Linked DNA regions of Pseudophaeobacter arcticus DSM 23566. The protein of the gene in region 2 binds, or shares a complex with, the protein of the main gene of each other region. Links are inferred from orthologs where the notes say so. Each region holds a gene or a part of one and is shown on either strand. Other genes may lie near its edges. The genes, in order: accD and accC.

What was found.
Region 1: the proteins of accC (region 2) and accD are in contact, whole or in part, in a solved structure (PDB 8UXZ), measured with the Escherichia coli proteins. The link is inferred for Pseudophaeobacter arcticus DSM 23566 from one-to-one orthologs.

Annotation. Positions count from the first base shown.
Region 1 is NZ_KI421507.1:4,065,350-4,068,110, reverse strand. It holds accD (acetyl-CoA carboxylase, carboxyltransferase subunit beta), read right to left. Parts: upstream 1,973-2,761; coding sequence 1,028-1,972; downstream 1-1,027. Other genes in the region: ARCT_RS0124065 (CPBP family intramembrane glutamic endopeptidase), read right to left, coding at 2,046-2,761; ARCT_RS0124075 (bifunctional folylpolyglutamate synthase/dihydrofolate synthase), read right to left, coding at 1-926.
Region 2 is NZ_KI421507.1:1,251,836-1,268,305, forward strand. The notes cover bases 1,388-4,344. They hold accC (acetyl-CoA carboxylase biotin carboxylase subunit), read right to left. Parts: upstream 3,563-4,344; coding sequence 2,213-3,562; downstream 1,388-2,212. Other genes in these bases: ARCT_RS0109915 (DUF2155 domain-containing protein), read left to right, coding at 1,388-1,514; aat (leucyl/phenylalanyl-tRNA--protein transferase), read right to left, coding at 1,463-2,095; accB (acetyl-CoA carboxylase biotin carboxyl carrier protein), read right to left, coding at 3,572-4,060; ARCT_RS0109935 (LuxR C-terminal-related transcriptional regulator), read right to left, coding at 4,242-4,344. Outside these bases: ARCT_RS0109905 (NADH:ubiquinone oxidoreductase subunit NDUFA12), read left to right, coding at 120-506; outer membrane lipid asymmetry maintenance protein MlaD, read left to right, coding at 610-1,062; more of ARCT_RS0109915, read left to right, coding at 1,131-1,387; more of ARCT_RS0109935, read right to left, coding at 4,345-4,781; ARCT_RS0109940 (class I adenylate-forming enzyme family protein), read left to right, coding at 4,916-6,427; ARCT_RS0109945 (ABC transporter ATP-binding protein), read right to left, coding at 6,535-7,290; ARCT_RS0109950 (ABC transporter ATP-binding protein), read right to left, coding at 7,368-8,123; ARCT_RS0109955 (branched-chain amino acid ABC transporter permease), read right to left, coding at 8,136-9,338; ARCT_RS0109960 (branched-chain amino acid ABC transporter permease), read right to left, coding at 9,342-10,364; ARCT_RS0109965 (substrate-binding protein), read right to left, coding at 10,541-11,887; ARCT_RS0109970 (XRE family transcriptional regulator), read left to right, coding at 12,120-13,418; ARCT_RS0109975 (response regulator transcription factor), read left to right, coding at 13,514-13,927; ARCT_RS0109980 (hypothetical protein), read left to right, coding at 13,941-14,264; ARCT_RS0109985 (sensor histidine kinase), read left to right, coding at 14,264-16,470. UniProt on the Escherichia coli protein: This protein is a component of the acetyl coenzyme A carboxylase complex; first, biotin carboxylase catalyzes the carboxylation of the carrier protein and then the transcarboxylase transfers the carboxyl group to form malonyl-CoA.

The DNA.
Region 1 (2,761 bases), 2.8 Mb from region 2 along the record:
CCATCTAACCAGATTTCGGCCCGTCCTGCCGCCGCAACCAGTGGACCGGATTTCAATCGCTGCATCCGCGCGGGCCAGCGCGCCTGTGTCATCGCAGCCTCGCAGGCAGCGTCATCCGCGCCCAGGTGGCGCAGGGCGGCAAGGGCCGCGCCGGCATTTTGCACCTGATGTGCCCCCAGCAGCACCGGCATGGGCAGGTCCAGCAAGCCGCGCTCGTCCTGAAACACCAGCCGGTCGCGCTCTTGGCTGACATGCCACTGCTGACCATAGGCAATCAGGGGGGCGCCCAGACGCGCGGCTGTGGCCTCGATGACCTCCAGGGCCGCATCCGGTTGCGGGCCGACAACCACCGGCACGCCACGTTTGATAATCCCGGCCTTCTCGGTGGCGATCTTGGTCAGGGTATCACCGAGGAATTGTTCGTGATCGATGGAGATCGGCGTGATCACCGTGAGGGCCGGTTGGGCAATCACATTGGTGGCGTCCAGCCGCCCGCCCAGGCCGACCTCCAGCAGGGTATAATCCGCCGCAGTGCGGGCAAAGGCCAGAAGAGCGGCCACTGTGGTGATTTCAAAATAGGTGATGCTCTCATCGCCATTGGTGGCGTAGCACTCATCCAGGACTTCGGTGAGATACTGTTCGGAAATCAGCTCTCCTGACAGACGGATGCGTTCGTGGAACCGCGCCAGATGCGGCGAGGTATAGGCATGCACCGATTTGCCCCAGCCTTCCAGCCCGGCGCGGATCATTGCCTGGGTTGAGCCCTTGCCATTGGTGCCGGCCAGGTGGATCACCGGAGGCAGGCTCTCTTGCGGATTGTCCAGCCGCTTGAGCAGGCGCCAGACCCGATCCAGGGTCAGGTCGATGATCTTGGGATGCAGCGCCAGCATGCGGGCAAGGATGGCATCAGAAGTCGGCTGGGTCATGGGGGCACACTCAATGGCAGCAAAGGGGGAGGGCGGGGTCACCAAAACGACAAACGGCCCGCCCTGAAGAGGCGGGCCGCGTCAAAACACTATAGGGTCAATCAGGTTTCTGCAGCAGGTGTTTCTGCGGCATCTTCTGTCTCATTCGCGGCCTCTGCACCTGCACCCGGCGCGGGCAGATCGCCCACCACCTGCGGCGAGAGCCCCATCAGCATGCGGATAATGGTGATCAGCTCTGCCCGCATTTCGGTGCGCGGGATCACCCTGTCCAGCATGCCGTGATCCAGCAGGTATTCCGCCCGCTGGAAGCCTTCGGGGAGCTTTTCGCGGATGGTCTGTTCGATCACCCGGGGACCGGCAAAACAGATCAACGCGTTGGGCTCGGAGATATGCACATCGCCCAGCATCGCATATGAGGCCGTCACGCCGCCGGTGGTGGGATGGGTCAGCACAACGATATAGGGCAGGTTGGCTTCTTTCAGCATCTGCACCGCCACCGTGGTCCGGGGCATCTGCATCAGTGACAGGATACCTTCCTGCATGCGCGCGCCGCCAGCAGCCGAGAACAGCACCAACGGGCGGCCCAGCCTGACGGCCTCTTCGGCGGCGGCGATAATCGCGTTGCCCACATACATGCCCATGGAGCCCCCCATAAAGGAGAAATCCTGCGCCGCAGCAACAATCGGCGTGCGGCCAATTTCTCCGGCGGCCACCAGCATGGCTTCTTTTTCGTCGGTCTTTTTCTGCGCCGCCTTCATGCGGTCTGGGTATTTTTTCTGATCGCGGAACTTCAGCGGATCGGTAATTGGCTCTGGCACCGCAACCTCGGTGAACACTCCGCCATCAAACAGCGCAGTGAAGCGATCGCGCGGGGTGATATGCATATGGTGACCGCAGTTGGTGCAGACATTCTGATTGTCGCTCAGTTCGCGGTGAAACAGCATGGTGCCGCATTCACTGCATTTCTGCCAAAGATTCTCAGGCACTTCGCGACGCGAAAACAGCGAGTTGATCGTTGGGCGGACGTAGTTGGTGATCCAGTTCATATCATGCCTCTGTCAGAGCCGTTTGGCGGGGCCAGTTTCGACACCAGATAAGCTGCCTTGCGCTGAATTGCAATCAGCGCCGTATCGCCAGCCGTGCCACCAACCACAGGACCAGCATCGTTGCGCAGTCCACCCACAGCCAGGGGCGCAGGGCGGCCACATCCGACATCTCATAGGGAAGCAGATAAAGCGCCAGACCAAACAGGCTGCTGGGCGATCCCAGGATCAGCAAGGCCACGATGTTGTTGACAAAATGTACTGCAATGGCAGGCCCCAGGGTGCCGGCACGGGCGGTGAGATCCGCCATCAGCAGCCCAAATCCCATGGCCCAAAGGCACAGCAGCCAGGCATTGTCCCCGGCCTCTTGCGGCATGTAATGCGCCGCGCCAAACAGCGCCGAGGGAAGCCCAAGCCAAATCACCGGGTGACTGAACCGCGCCGCCAGGGCCTGTTGCAGATACCCGCGAAACACCAGTTCTTCGGCGCTGACCTGTACCAACACGGCCAAGAGCGACAGTGGCAGCAGACCCAGCCAGGTCAGCCAATGCAGGTTGGCCACCAGTGGCGCGCCAAAATCATAGGGCGGCAAAACCATGATGACCGCAAAAACAGCCGTCCCCCCCAGACAGGTTCGGATAAACTGCTGCACCGTCAATCCCGGTGCCCCGATCAGACTGAAAAAGGACCGATTGTGCAGCAGGCGCGCGGCCAGCCCCACCCCCAGTGGCAGAAAGCCAAATGTCGCCAGCAGGATCAGCATGGCGATGGGTGTGCTGCCCCGTTCCATCA
Region 2 (16,470 bases):
CTTAAGGCATAGGCTGTAGTTCTGCTAAAACCCGCCGGGGCCGCGGCATGCCGCGCGCAAGCCACTGGACCTTGGCGGGAAACTGCGTCATACGGTTAGGGAAATCTTCGGAGGCATTCATGGGAATTCTGAACACTCTTTTACGCGCTGTGACCTGGTGGAATGGTCAGACGCTGAATACCCAGATCTTTACCGCCCGCAAGGGGATCAAGGTGGGAGAGGATGACCAGGGCAATGTGTTCTACCACAACGCCGATGACAGCCGTCGCTGGGTCATCTTCAACGGCGAAATCGAAGCCTCGCGCATTGGTGCGGATTGGCATGGCTGGCTGCACCGTACCTTTGACGAGTTGCCCAGCAAAAAACCTCTGGTTCACAAGGTCTGGGAAAAGCCGCATCAGGAAAACCTGACAGGCACCCTGAAGGCCTATGCGCCGGTGGGCTCGATCCGCAGTGGGACCAGCCCAGAGCCGCGCAGCGACTACGAGGCCTGGGCCCCGGAATAGGACCTGACCGCAGGACCACAGGGCGCATATATCACTGGACCCAAGGGCGGAATGCTCTTTGGTCCTTTCCTCTTTTTGACCCATAGATCTAGGCAGACACGCAATGTCGCATAACACAACTGAAGTTCTGACAGGCGGGCTGGTTCTGGCTGCGGCCATCGGATTTGCCGTCTATGCCGGGCAGGTCGCCGGGCTGTCGACAGCCCGCAGCGGCTATGAGCTCACGGCGTCTTTCCGGTCCCTGGAAGGCGTGGGCGTCGGCACCGATGTCCGCCTTGCCGGGGTCAAGATCGGGACCGTCACCGGGGTGGATCTGAACGCGGAAACCTTCCGGGCGGATACCCGATTTTCGGTTCTTGAGGGCATTCAGGTGCCAGATGACAGTTCGGTGATCATCTCATCCGAAGGTCTGTTGGGCGGGAATTTTGTCGAGGTGATGCCCGGGGGATCACCGTTCAATTTTGAACCAGGAGACGAGGTTCTGGACACCCAGGGGGCAGTCAGTCTGATTTCGCTCTTGGTTAAGTTTGTCTCCGGCAGCGGGGGTGACTCGTGATGTCTTGGCGTGGGGGTTCCGGCCTGCCTGGCAGCCTGTCTCGCGGCCTGCCTGGCAGCCTGCGGGCCATGGCCCTGGGTGTCGTCGCCCTTGGCCTGAGCGCCGCTGTGGCCCCGCAGCCGCTCTTTGCGCAGGAGCCTGCGGAACGCGGAGTGGCAGCAATTCTGCGCGGGCTGGATAAGGTCAACGGGCATCATACCGACGTTGAAATCCAAGTTGGTGGCAGCGCCGAGATCTACGGGTTGATCGTCACTCTGAGGGAGTGCCGCTATCCGGTGTCCAACCCGACCGGGGATGCCTATGCCTATTTGACCATCCGGGATCCGTTGAGTGGTGAAGTGTTTTTTGACGGCTGGATGATTGCCTCCAGTCCGGCGCTGTCGGCGCTGGATCACGCCCGCTATGACGTCTGGGCCATCCGCTGCAACAGCAGCGCGGGCGAGGGCAGCTGAGGCGCGGTGAAATCCGCCTCTTTCTCTAACGCCTGTTGCAAGCGCGCCTTATAGGCGGCGCGGCTGATTTCGATGGCCCCCAGCGAGGCAAGGTGCGGCGTCAGGAACTGGGTGTCGCAGAGCTGAAACCCGGCTTGGCGCAGCCGGTCGATCAGATAGGCCAGGGCAATTTTGGACGTATCGCGCTGGCGCGAGAACATGCTTTCGCCAAAAAATCCCGCCCCCAAAGAGACGCCATAGACCCCGCCGACCAGCCTGTCCTGATCCCAGACCTCAAGCGAATGTGCATGTCCCAGGGCATGAAGGTCCTGATAACGTGCATATATCTCATCGTTGATCCAGGTCTCCTCGCGGTCGGCGCAGGCCGCGACCACGTCGCCAAAGGCACGGTTCACCGATATCTCATAGGCGCCCTGACGGATGGTCTTTGCCAGAGAGCGCGAGATGTGGAAACCATCAATGGGAAAGATGCCACGACGTTTGGGGTCAACCCAAAACACCTCGTCATCTTCGCGGTGCTCGGCCATCGGGAAAACTCCGATGGAATAGGCATGCAGCAAGAGTTCCGGGGTTAGGCGCATCAATTTTCCTAAAAAAGGAAAGGGGAGGTGGGGTCCCTGGTCATTGCATCAGGAGGGCGCGCCAGGGGGGAATTGCAAAGGGGGCGCTCCGGTAAGAACGCCCCCATCCACCGGGGGTTAGCCCCCGAGGTTTTCTTCCAGCCAGCGTTCCAGCCAGTGAATGCCATAGTTGCCCGACTGTATATCAGGCTCTTGCAGCAGGGCGTCGAACAGCGGCACGGTGGTGTCGATACCATCGACGATCAGCTCCCCCAGGGCGCGGCTGAGCCGTGCCAGGGCTTCGGGGCGGTCGCGGCCATGCACGATCAGCTTGCCAATCAGGCTGTCGTAATAGGGCGGGATCGAATAGCCGTCATAAAGCGCCGAATCCATCCGCACCCCCAGCCCGCCTGGCGCATGAAAGGCGGTGATCTTACCGGGGCAGGGAGAGAAGTTTGGCAGTTTTTCCGCGTTGATGCGGACCTCGATGGCATGGCCGTTGATCTGCAGCTCGTCCTGGGTGAAGGAGAGCGGCAGCCCTTCGGCAACGCGGATTTGTTCGCGCACCAGATCAACACCAAAGATCGCCTCGGTCACCGGGTGTTCCACCTGCAGGCGGGTGTTCATCTCGATGAAATAGAACTCGCCGTCCTCATAGAGGAATTCGATGGTGCCAGCACCGGAATAGCCCATCTTGCCGATGGCATCGGCGCAGATCCCGCCGATGCGGGCGCGTTCTTCGGCGCTGATGCAGGGGCCGGGGGCCTCCTCAAACACCTTTTGGTGGCGGCGTTGCAGCGAACAGTCGCGTTCGGCCAGATGCACACCGTTGCCCTGACCATCGCCAAAAACCTGAATTTCGATGTGACGCGGCTTCTGGAGGTATTTCTCCATATAGACTTCGTCATTGCCAAAGGCGGCCTTGGATTCAGAGCGCGCGGTCTGGAACGCCTGCACCAGATCAGCAGCGGTTTCGGCAACTTTCATGCCGCGACCGCCGCCACCAGCTGTGGCCTTGATGATCACCGGATAGCCCATGTCGGCGGCAACCGTCTTGGCGGTTTCCACGTCGGGCACACCACCGGCAGAACCGGGCACGCAGGGGATGCCTAGCATCTTTGCGGTGTCCTTGGCGGTGATCTTGTCGCCCATCTGGCGGATGTGTTCCGCCGAAGGACCGATAAAGGTGATACCGTGGTCTTCCAGAATTTGCACAAAATTGGCGTTTTCCGACAGGAAGCCATAGCCCGGGTGGATTGCCTGAGCGCCGGTGATCTCGCAGGCCGAGATAATGGCCGGGATCGACAGGTAGCTTTGAGCGCCCGAGGGCGGGCCGATACAGACGGATTCGTCAGCCATACGCACATGCATCGCATCGGCATCTGCGGTGGAATGCACCGCAACCGATTTGATGCCCATCTCGCGGCAGGCCCGGATCACGCGCAGCGCAATCTCTCCGCGGTTGGCAATCAGGATCTTGTCAAACATGGGCTGCCCTTACTCGATGATGGCCAGCGGAGATCCGAATTCGACGGCGGCGCCATCTTCAACCAGGATGCGCTTGACGGTACCGGATTTTGGCGCCGGGATATGGTTCATGGTTTTCATCGCTTCGACGATCAAAAGGGTATCGCCCTCATTGACCTGTTTGCCAACAGCGATAAAGGCCGGCGCACCGGGCTCGGCCTGCAAATATACGGTGCCAACCATGGGGGAGGTGACGGCGCCGGGGTGGCTGGCCGGATCATCTGCCGGGGCTGCGGCGGCGGGAGCTGCTGCTGCAGCAACCGGTGCGGCGGCCACAGGCGCGGCCACCTGTACAGGGGCTGCGGCTGCGACGATGGCCTGGCGCGATACGCGCACATTCAGGCTGTCGTCTTCGCTATAGTCGCGCTTGACCTCCAGTTCGGTCAGGTCGTTGTCCCGCAGCAATTCGGCCAGTGCCTTGATGAATGCCACATCTGCTTCGTGCGTTTTGTTTGTCATTGTGTCCTCAGCCGGTTCCGACAGATCTGCCACAGGTTTGCCACGTGGGCAGCCTGGAAATTAACAGCGCTTATAGGGGAAGCGTTACCACAAGGAAAGCACTGTCGAATACGGTCATAAAATGGGCAGGCTTGGCGGGATTCGCAATCTCTGAGCCAAAGTTTTCATCATGGATCGCCAATTATAGCGGCATGCCGCTCAGCTTGGCGACCAGTTCCGGCAGCTTGCGGGCGTTGAATTTCTGCAAAAGGCGGGCGCGATGGGTTTCGATCGTGCGATAGGACAGATCCAGCTTTAGCCCGATTTCCTTGGCCGAGAGCCCCTTGCAGGTCAGGATCGCCACCTCGCGTTCGCGCGGGGTGAGGCTGACCACCGGGCGATCTTCGGAGATATCGGCAAAGGACCAGATGCCAGTGCGAAATGGGTCATCCGGCGTGATTGAGCGTCCCCGGACCCGACACCAGAACAATTCACCCGAGTGACGGCGCATGATGCGTTCATCATTATAGAGCCCGGTCTTGGCGCCTTCGTCCTGTTGCAGCAATTGCCCGATACGGTGGTAATCTTCCCGGCTGGGGTAAAGTTCGGCGATCAGCACATCAGCGTGATCCGCAGGGGTGCCGCCAAAGGTGATGGCAAACTGCTGGTTACACCGTTTGATCACACGGTTCTCCAAAACGGCGAGGCCCACAGGGGCGTGGTCAAAGGCAATATCGCTCATGGCTTCTATTAACCGGGTATTTTTGCGGAATTGAAGGGAAAGCGACACCGTGGAAGGGTGTTTTTTGACAGGCTCTGTGTTGCGTGGCTCCGGGGAGGGGCCCAAGAGCCGACCAATCAGGAGGAGAACAGGCGATGAATATCGCGCAATGGCTGTATCGGCAGGCGCAGGCAGAGGGCGCCCGCCCGGCGCTTTACCTGGGGCAGGAGCTGGTGGCCGATTATCAAAGCTTTCATCACAAAGCCGCCGCGCTGGCGGGGTGGTTGCTGGCGCAGGGGGTGCAGCCCGGCGACCGGATCGCCCTGTTTCTGAAGAATTGCCCGGACTATCTGATCACGCTTTATGGCATCTGGTATGCCGGCGCTGCCGCGGTGCCAATCAACGCCAAGCTGCATGGGCGCGAGGCGCAGTTCATCCTGCAGGATGCCGCCGCGCGGATGGTTTTTACCTCTCCGGGACTGGATCGCTCTTTGGCGGCGGCCGGGGTTGAAACACCAGTGGTTTCCATCACGGCAGAGGCCTATCGGCAGGCCATGGGCTCTGCGCCCATAGCCGAGCCTGTGTTGCGGGATCCGCAGGATCTGGCCTGGCTGTTTTATACCTCTGGCACCACCGGCCAGCCCAAGGGGGTGCAGATCACGCATCGCATGCTTGTGGCGGTCTCGTTGAGCTACTTTGCGGATGTGGATGCGGCGACTGGCGCTGATCAGATCCTCTATGCTGCCCCGATGAGCCACGGGGCGGGGCTGTACAATATGCTGCATGTGCTGGTGGGGGCGGCGCATGTCTGCCCGGTGTCAGGTGGCTTTGACGAGATGGAGATCTTTGATCTGGCAGCGCATTTTGGCCGGGTGCAGATCTTTGCCGCCCCCACCATGGTGACGCGGATGACAGCGGTGGCAAAGGCGCAGGGCAGGTCGGGCGCGGGGCTGCGCAGTGTGATCTATGCGGGCGGGCCGATGTATCTGGCCGATATCATCGAGGCCGAGGCGCATTTTGGCCCGATCTTCATCCAGATCTACGGCCAGGGCGAATGCCCGATGGGCATTACCGCGCTGAAACGGGCCGAGGTCAGCGACCGCAGCCATCCCGACTGGAAATCCCGGCTCACTGGCGTTGGCCGCGCCCAAAGCGGTGTCGAGTTGCGCATTGGCACGCCAGAGGGGCAGCCCCTGCCTGCGGGGGAGCTGGGAGAGATCATGGTGCGTGGTGATGCGGTGATGCCGGGCTATTGGAACAACCCGGCGGCAACAGCGCAGACCCTGAAGGATGGCTGGCTGATGACCGGCGATATGGGGGTTCTGGACGCGGCTGGCTATCTGACGTTGCAAGACCGCTCCAAGGATCTGATCATTTCCGGTGGCTCCAATATCTACCCCCGCGAGGTCGAGGAGGTGCTGTTGATGCACGGCCAGGTGCAGGAGGTTTCTGTGGTGGGGCGGCCCCATGCGGATTGGGGCGAAGAGGTGGTGGCCTTTGTGGTGGGAGAGGCCACAGAGGCCGAGCTGGACGCCCTGTGCCGCGACCAGATTGCCCGCTTCAAATGCCCCAAGGCCTATGTCTTTGTTCAGGAGCTGCCCAAGAACAACTACGGCAAGGTGTTGAAGACCGAATTGCGGGCACGTCTCGTCGCTGAGGCCCCCTAGGTCTTTGACTATTGGAAAAAAAAGACCGGCTTCCCACAGAGAAGCCGGTCAGGGAGGTTGCATCTGCTAGGGACCAGAGCAACGGGGAGTAAACTGTTGTCTGGCGATCAGATCGCCAGATATTCTGCGCGCAGATCGGCGTTTTCCAGAACCTCGGCGGCGGTGCCGTCAAAGACAATGCCGCCGGTGTCGAGGATCACCGCACGATCCGCCAGTTCCAGCGCCCGGACGGCGTTTTGTTCCACCAGAATGGTGGTCATGCCCTGTTCCTTGACGTGGATGAGGGTCTTTTCGATCTCATCCACGATGACCGGCGCCAGGCCCTCATAGGGTTCGTCCAGCAGCAGCACCTTGATATCCCGGGCCAGGGCGCGGGCGATGGCCAGCATCTGCTGTTCGCCGCCCGACAGGGTGACGCCCTCTTGCTTGCGACGCTCACCAAGACGCGGGAACAGATCATAGAGCCGCTCGATCGACCAGCCGATGGGGGGCGCGATCTGTGCCAGCTGCAGGTTTTCCTCAACCGTAAGACCGGCAATGATGCGGCGATCTTCGGGCACCAGGCCCAGACCTGCGGCTGCGGCTTCGTGGCTTTCCATCAGGTGCAGCGGCTGGTGGTCCAGCCAGATCTCGCCCTGGGTCACCATGGGGGAGCCGGTGCGCGCGATGGAGCGCAGGGTTGAGGTCTTGCCGGCACCGTTGCGGCCCAGCAGTGCCAGGATTTCGCCCTCATGGACGTTAAAGTTGATGCCCTGCACGATATAGCTTTCGCCATAATAGGCATGCATGTCCCAGACCGACAGAAAGGCCGGGGCGGTGGTCGCCGCATTGGCGTTCTTGGAAAAGTCGGGTTTGACGTTCATCTGTCTTGTCCTTTCTTACCCTGACCCATCCTGACGCGGGATTGCCGCGCACCAGGATAGGGTGGGAGTGTCCGTTTTTACGCCGACTCGCCGAGATAGGCTTCGCGCACTTTTGGATTGCCACGGATGTTTTGTGGATCATCCTCGACCAGAGGTGTGCCCTGGGCCAGAACGGTGATCCGATCCGCAAGAGAGAACACCACATGCATGTCGTGTTCGATGATGGCGATGGTGATGTCGCGCTGTTCCTTGATCTCTTTCAGCAGATCAATGGTGTTGTTGGTATCCGCCCGCGCCATCCCGGCGGTGGGTTCATCCAACAACAGCAGACGTGGCTCTTGTGACAGGCACATGCCGATCTCAAGGCGCCGTTTGTCCCCCCGCGACAGCGAGGCAGAATGCATATGGCGCTTGTCTGCCATGTTCATCTCCACCAGCATGGCTTCGGCCTTTTCCAGTACGTCCGTTTCACTGGGAACCGAGGTGATTGCATTCAGGGAAAATGCGCCGTCCCGTTTGGCAAAGCAGGGGATCAGCATGTTTTCCATTACCGTGAGATCGCCAAAGATCTCGGGGGTTTGAAAGACGCGGCTGATGCCCATCTGGTTGATCTCAAAGGGCTTGCGCCCCAGCACCGACTGGCCGTCGAACATTACCGACCCGGTATCCGGGATCAGCTTGCCCACCAGACAGTTCAGCAGGGTGGATTTGCCCGCGCCATTGGGTCCGATAATGGCGTGGACGGTGTTTTCCTTGACGCTGAGATTGACATCTCCCAGCGCTTGCAGGCCACCAAAGCGTTTGCCTACGTTTTTGACTTCAAGAATACCCATCAATCCGTCTCCTTATTCCGCAGGGGTTTTTGTGGCAGAGGTGGAGTCGTCTTTGTTCTTGCGACCCTTCACCCATTTGCCGATGCGTTGACCACCTTCGACCAGACCTCCGGGGAGGAAGACCACAACCAGCATGAACAGGATACCCAAAGTCAGATGCCAGCCTTTGCCGATGAAAGGATGCACGATGAAGACGACAGAATCTTCCAGCCCGTCGGGCATAAAGGCGAACCAGTTATGCAACACGGTGTCATTGATCTTGGAGAAGATGTTCTCAAAGTATTTGATGAAACCAGCGCCCAGAACCGGGCCGATCAGAGTGCCCGCACCGCCGAGGATGGTCATCAGAACAACCTCGCCCGAGGCGGTCCACTGCATGCGCTCGGCACCAGCCAGAGGATCCATCGAGGCCATCAGACCACCGGCCAGACCCGCATACATGCCAGAGATCACAAAGGCGGCAAGTGTGTAGGGTTTGGTGTTGAGACCAGTGTAGTTCATCCGCTGCTGGTTGGACTTCACAGCCCGCAGCATCATGCCAAAGGGCGAGCGGAAGATGCGGATCGACAGGTAGAAGGCCGCCAGCAGAACCAAGGCACAGAGGTAGTATCCGGCGTTGAACTGGAAGGTCCAGGGGCCAACAACCATTTCAAAGGTTGAACGCATTTCCAGACCAAACAGGCTGGTCACCGGAATTGATCCGTCAGCGGTGGCCGAAACGCCCAGGATACGGGGATCATCCAGCGTCAGCTGCAGACCGGTTTCCCCATTGGTGATGGGGGTCAGAACCGAATAGGCCAGGTTAAAGGACATCTGCGCAAAGGCCAGCGTCAGGATTGAGAAGTAGATGCCCGAGCGCCGCAGCGAGACAAAGCCAATGAGCAGCGCAAACAGCCCCGAAATTGCCACCGACAGCAGGATGGCAGGCACCACGTTCATGGATAGCAGTTTGAACATCCAAACGGCAGAGTAGGAGCCGACCCCCAGAAAGGCCGCGTGACCAAAGGAGAGATAGCCGGTGAGGCCAAAGAGAATATTGAAACCGATGGCAAAGATGCCAAAGATCACAAAGCGTTGCATCAGATCCGGGTAGCCCGCATTGAACTGCGCCATGGCGCTGCCCGTGGGGAATGGATTGAGGATGAAGGGAGCACAAAGCGTCAGTACAGCGACGACCAGGAGCATCCGCGTGTCTTTATTATCAAGTCCGAACATGTGTTATTCCTCCATCACGCCTTTGCGGCCCATGAGACCCCGCGGACGGGTGAGCAGAATAATGATCGCGACGACATAGATGATGATTTGGTCGATACCGGGAAGGAAGGATTTGATCTCGTTCATCGAGGCAAAGCTTTCCAGAATGCCGAGCAAAAAGCCCGCCAGCACAGCGCCGGGCAGCGAGCCCATGCCGCCGACAACCACAACCACAAAGCTCAGCACCAGAAAGTCCATGCCCATATGGTAGTTGGGGGAATTGATCGGGGTATACATCACCCCGGCAAGGCCCGCGACAGCGGCAGCAATGCCAAACATGATGGTAAAGCGGCGGTCGATATTGATGCCCAGCAGACCAACGGTTTCACGGTCTGCCATGCCGGCACGCACAACCATCCCAAAGGTGGTGAATTGCAGGAAGGAGAAGATGCCGCCGATGATGACAACCGAGAAGAAGAAGTAGACGATACGCCAGACCGGATAGACAATATCCATGCCAATCAGGGCGCCAACATTGGCAACGCCGCTCAGCGCCTCGGGCGAGGGGGTTTGGATTGGGTTGGCACCGTAGAAATACTTGATCACTTCCTGCAACACGATGGCGAGGCCAAAGGTCACCAGGATCTGATCCGCATGTTCGCGCTTGTAGAAGTGCTTGATCAGCCCGCGTTCCATCACATAGCCAACGCCGATCATGATCGGAATGGCAAAGAGGATCGCGAAGGGCACCGCCCAGTCTATTATGGCGCTGCCGATTTCGGGACCGAACCAACTTTCCACATAGGGTGTCTTTACTTTCAGTGCGTTACCGAGGAAATCCTTTTGGCTTTCGTCGACAACCTCATAGCTGAGGCTCAGCAAACGCTGCACGGTCACGGCGCAGAAGGCACCAATCATGAACAGGGCGCCATGCGCAAAGTTCACCACGCCCAGCGTGCCAAAAATGAGTGTCAGGCCCAGCGCGATCAGCGCATAGGCAGAGCCTTTGTCCAGCCCGTTTAAAATTTGCAATAGGATTGCGTCCATAGTCCCCACCCTTGGGTTCTTCGATGTGGAAGTGGTGGATTCCGACCCTGCGAGGCCTCATGCCCCGTCTTAACGGCACGCCCACACGGCCAAGGCCGCGTCAGGTGAAACCGGGATGTCAGAATGAAGATAATGCGCCGGGCGCTATAGCAAGCGCCCGGCTATGAGTACCTGAATTAGGCGCCCGGGTTACAGCTGCCCAATGCACCACCGGCAAACATCGGGTGATCCGCAGGATAGGTAACCTGTGCTGCAGGTGTGACTTCAACCACTTCAAGAAGGTCAAACTCGGACGTGGGGTTTTCTTTACCACGTACAACCAGAACGTCTTTGAAGCACTGGTGATCTTCGGCGCGATAAAGCGTCTTACCGTTGCCCAGACCGTCGAATTCAAAGCCTTCCAGGGCTTCGACAACAGCGCAGGGGTTGAACGAACCCGCGCGCGAAACGGCATCTGCATAGAGCATGGTCTGGCAATAAACAGTATGTGCCGCCTGGCTGGGTGGGAAGCCGTATTTGGTGCCAAAGGAGCGCACAAAGGCCTGGCTGCCTTCGTCCTGCAGCGACCAGTGCCAGTTGGTGGAGCCGTGGATGCCTTTAACGTTGGCACCAGCACCTTTGGCCATCAGGCGCGAATAGAGCGGAACAACAATTTCAAACTGTTTGCCGTTTACGATCTTTTCACGCAGGCCAAACTGAACCGCGTTGGTCAGCGAGTTCACCATGTTGCCGCCGTAGTGGTTCAGAACCAGCACATCGGCGCCAGAGTTCAGAACTGGGGCGATATAGGAAGAGAAGTCAGTGGCCGCCAGCGGCGTACGTACTTTTTCCACGGTGTTCCAGCCGAGCGCTTCGGTCGCGGCCGCGATGCTTTCTTCCTGGGTCCAGCCCCAGGTGTAGTCAGCGGTCAGGTGATAGGCGTTCCGGTCGGTGCCATAGAGGTTCTTCAGCACTGGCGCCAGCGCCGCTGCCGACATGTAACCGTTAAAGAAGTGACGGAAGCCATTGGCTTTCTTGTCTTTACCGGTGGTGTCGTTGGAATGTGTCAGACCAGCCATGAAGATCACGCCAGCTTCCTGGCACAGGCCCTGAACGGCGACAGCCACACCGGAGGACGAGCCACCAGTGATCATCACGGCGCCGTCTTTTTCGATCATCGACTTGGCCGAGGCACGGGCCGCATCAGATTTTGTCTGGGTGTCGCCGGTGACGAACTTGACTTCTTTGCCCAGGATGCCGTCGCCCTGCAACACCTTGGACGAGAAGGTGTTCATCATGCCGCCGTCGCCGCCGCCATTCAGGTGCTCAACCGCCAGCTGATAAGCGCGCAGCTCGTCGGCGCCCTCATCGGCGTAGGGGCCGGTCTGTGGAACGTTGAAACCCAAAGTAACCGAGCTGCCGGTTGGGTCGTTGGTGAACGCGGCTGCAGAAGACGCGGTAAAAATTGTTGGAAGCGCAAGGCCAGTGCCTGCGAGGGCGCCTGACTTCAGGACCCCGCGACGCGAGAATGCTGACTTGGACATAAAATCCTCCCTTATGTGTAAAACGTCGAACAGCTCCTCACTTCTGCGCAACGTCTGCACGTTTTGTGCAAAATCAGTATGGGAGCGAGTTGTAAAATTGCGCAATAAAACCCTTGAAATGATCATCTATTCTGTAAACAAATGCACAGTATTCACTGGTATTCTGTAAAGTTTATTATACTGCAGTGCAGAAAGCCTTTGAAATGGTAGGGTTTTGACAAGGAGCCAGCGGATGGCGCGTGACACGCTGACAGGCAGCCGTATTCGGGAGCGGCGTTTGATCCTGGGTATTCGACAGGCTGAGCTGGCGCGCAAGGCTGGAATCTCGGCCTCCTACCTCAATTTGATCGAACACAACCGCCGTAGAATCGGCGGTAAACTTTTGGTGGGCTTGGCGCAGGTTCTGGGGGTGGAACCCTCGATGCTGACCGAAGGTGCCGAAGCGGCATTGCTCTCGTCTCTGCGGGAGGCGGCAGCGGATGCCGGCCCCAAGGTGGCAGAGCTGGACCGCACCGATGAGTTTGCCGGCCGCTTTCCGGGCTGGGCCGAGGTCCTGGCCAGCAATCATCAGCGCATCGCCCGGCTGGAACGCACGGTCGAAACCCTGTCGGATCGGCTGACCCATGACCCGCAGCTTGCGGCCTCGTTGCACGAGGTGTTGTCAACGGCGGCGGCGATCCGCTCGACGGCCTCGATCCTGGCCGAAACCGGAGAGCTGGAGCCGGAGTGGCGGGATCGGTTTCACAATAACCTCAATGAGGATTCGCGGCGTCTGGCCGAAAGCAGCCGTGCGCTGGTGAACTTTCTTGATGAAAGCGACAGCAGCGCAGAGCGTCGCGGGATGCCACAGGAAGAGGCCGAAGAGTTCCTGCTGTCCAATGGCTATCACTTCCCTGACCTGGAGCAAGGGCGCACCGACCCCAAGTCGCTGGTTGCGGCGGCCCCGGAGCTGATCAGCGACTCGGCCCGGATGATCGCCCGTAGCGCCTTGGAGCAATATCACAGTGATGCCCAGCAGATGCCGCTCGACGCGGTGGCGCAGATCATCCAGGCCGAGGGGCTGGATCCCTCTGCGCTGGCGCTGCGGTTTAATGTCGCCCTGCCGGTGGTCTTGCGCCGTCTGGGTGTCTTGCCAGTTGATGTGCTGGGGCAGGAGGCAGGGCTGGTGGTCTGCGATGGCTCGGGGTCGATCCTGTTTCGCAAACCGGTGGCTGGTTTTGCTCTGCCGCGCTTTGGCGCCTCCTGTCCGCTTTGGCCGATCTATACGGCGCTGCAGCGACCGGACGTTCCATTGCGGCGCAATGTGGTGCAGCAGGGGCGCAGTGCGCTGGGATTCGAATGCCTGGCGGTGGCCTGGAACCATGTGCCCAGCTCGTTTGACCGGGATCCGCTTTATCACGCGGTGATGCTGATCCTGCCGCGCCGCGAGGTGCCGGCGCAGGCGCAGCCGGTGGGCAGCAGCTGCCGGATCTGCCCGCGCCAGGCCTGTGAAGCACGCCGTGAGCCGTCGATCCTGAAGGAAGAGTTTTGACTTGTGCCCGGCGGCAAGGCTAGTCTGCCTTGGGATGAGAACGTGGCCTTGGGCAAAAATGTCCGAAGCAGCCGCGCTGGGAGGAACTTCTGCCAATGAGCAGACATGTGGTTTTAATTGAAGATGAGCCAAATATCGCGGAAGCCATTCGGTTTCTGCTGACCCGCGACAAGTGGACGGTGGATGTGCATGGAAATGGCAGTGACGCGGCTGCGGTCATCCAGGCAGCCAGCCCCGATCTGGTGATCCTGGATCTCATGCTACCGGGGAAAAGCGGCCTCGAAGTGATTCAAGAGCTACGCCTTGTCGACGGGATGCAGGCGCTGCCGGTGTTGATGCTGACCGCACGCGGCCAGCTGAAAGATCGTGAAATGGCGGAAAAAGCCGGGGTAACCAGGTTTATGACCAAGCCGTTTTCCAATTCCGAGGTGCTGACGGCGGTGCGCGACCTTTATGCGCAGGCCTATCAGGCGCCGCAGACCGTGACAGCACAGGACGCCGCCCAGTGAGGGGGCTTTTATAATGCGTGGCGACGGGGCCGGACGCCAGGATGAGCCCAACAGCCCCTTTGTGGAGCGGCGCACCTATCGCCGCCGCCGCCTGATGGATATCGCCCGCTTGCTGCCGATCCTGGGTGCATTGCTGTTGACGGTGCCCCTGATGTGGCCAAACCCAGATCCCTATCCCGCCCCTGGCAATCACGGCGGCATGGCGACCTCTGCTGCGATCACCTATATCTTTGCGGTCTGGGGCGGATTGATCGCTGCCAGCTTTGTCTTTGGACTGGCGGTGCGGCTGTGGGCCGGGCACTGGACAGAGGGCGGAGCCCAGGACGACCAGAGCTGATGGCCTCGCTCAATGTTCTGGCGCTGGTCTGTCTGGCCTATGTGGCGCTGTTGTTCCTGGTGGCCTTTCTGGCGGATCGTCGCGCCGCGCGCGGCCACAGCTCTGCCTGGATCCGCTCGCCGCTGATTTATACCTTGTCGCTGTCAATCTACTGTACCGCCTGGACCTTCTACGGGGCGGTGGGCTACGCGGTGCGCTCGGGGCTGGAATTCCTGACCATCTATCTGGGGCCGACGCTAGTTATGGTTGGATGGTGGTGGGGCCTGCGCAAGCTGGTTCGGATAGGGCGCAGTCAGCGGGTGACCTCGATCGCGGATCTGCTGTCGGCGCGCTATGGCAAGTCAAATGCGCTGGCCATTGGTGTCACTGTCTTGGCGGTAATTGGCATAACCCCGTATATTTCGCTGCAACTTCAATCTATTACCCTGTCTTTCTCAATCTTTGCCGAGGCCGATCCGCTGCGCAGCTACCACGATACCACGACGGTGTTCTGGGTGACGGCGGGGCTGGCGGTTTTTGCGATTTTGTTTGGCACCCGCAATCTAAACGCAAATGAACGCCACCACGGCGTGGTCACGGCGGTGGCGCTGGAGGCGGTGGTCAAGCTGGTGGCGCTGCTGGCGGTTGGCATCTTTGTGGTCTGGGGCCTGTCGGATGGGATCTCAGATACACTGGCCCGGATTGATGCCTCGCAAATTGGCGATTGGCGGGTGGATGGCGGCCGCTGGGCCACCATCACCTTTTTGTCGGCGGCCGCCTTTGTCTGCCTGCCACGGATGTTTCAGGTCATGGTGGTCGAGAACGAGGATGAGCGGCATCTGCGGGTCGCGGCCTGGGCCTTTCCGCTCTATCTTTTTCTGATCTCGATGTTCGTGGTGCCGATTGCTGCCATCGGCTTGGAGCTGCTGCCGCCGGGATCAAACCCGGATCTGTTTGTTCTGGCCCTGCCTCTGTCGCAGGGACAACAGGGGCTGGCGATGTTGTCTTTCCTGGGAGGGTTTTCTTCGGCCACATCAATGGTGATCGTGGCGGCCATGGCGCTTTCGACCATGGTGTCGAACCATATGGTGATGCCGATCTGGCTACATCTGCAAGGGGGCGAGGGGGCCTCGGTTTCTGGCGATGTGCGCAATGTGGTGCTGTTTGCCCGCCGGATTTCCATCGCGGTCATTCTTGGCTTGGGGTATTTCTACTACAAACTCTCTGGCGGAGGCGCGGCGCTGGCAGCCGTGGGGTTGATCTCCTTTGCCGGAATTTCCCAGATGTTGCCGCCGCTTGTCGGCGGGTTGTTCTGGCGCGGCGCCACCCGGACCGGCGCCCTGAGCGGCCTGTCCGTGGGCTTTGCCATCTGGGTCTATACCATGTTGCTGCCCGCCTTGGGCGGTGGCCTGTTGCCGGATCACGTCCTGGCCGAAGGGCTGTTTGGCCAGTCCTGGCTGCGGCCGCAGGCCCTGTTTGACATCGAAGGGCTGGATCCGACGGTGCATGCGGTGCTCTGGTCCATGAGCCTCAATGCGGCGGTGTTCTGCCTGGTCTCGCTGGTGACCTTCCCCAGCCCAATCGAGCGGCTGCAGGGGGCGCAGTTTGTCAATGTGTTTGAACATTCCTCGGGGCCACGCGGCTGGACCGGCTCGGTGGCGCAGAGCGAAGACCTGATGGTGATGTCGCAACGTATCCTGGGCGCCACCGAGGCCCAGGCGTTTTTCCAACGGGAGCTGGCCCGGCAAGGCGTGCGCGGCACCCTGCCGGAGCCAACTCCGGCCTTTCTGGAACGGTTGGAGCGTGAATTGGGGGCCTCGATCGGGGCGGCAGCGGCCCATGCGATGATTGGCCAAATCGTGGGTGGCTCTTCGGTTTCGGTGCAGGATCTGCTGGCGGTTGCGGATGAAACGGCGCAGATGCTGGAATATTCCAACCAATTGGAAGAACAGTCAGCGGAACTGTCGCGTACGGCGCGCCAATTGCGGGTCTCAAATGAAAAGCTGACCCAGATTTCCCAACAAAAAGATGCCTTTCTCAGCCAGGTGAGCCATGAGCTGCGCACCCCGATGACCTCAATCCGGGCCTTCTCTGAGATCCTGCGTGATGACGGCGATATGCCCCTGCCGGACAAAACCCGGTACGCCACCATCATCCATGATGAGGCCCTGCGCCTGACCCGGCTGTTGAATGATCTCCTGGATCTGAGCGTGCTGGAAAGCGGTCA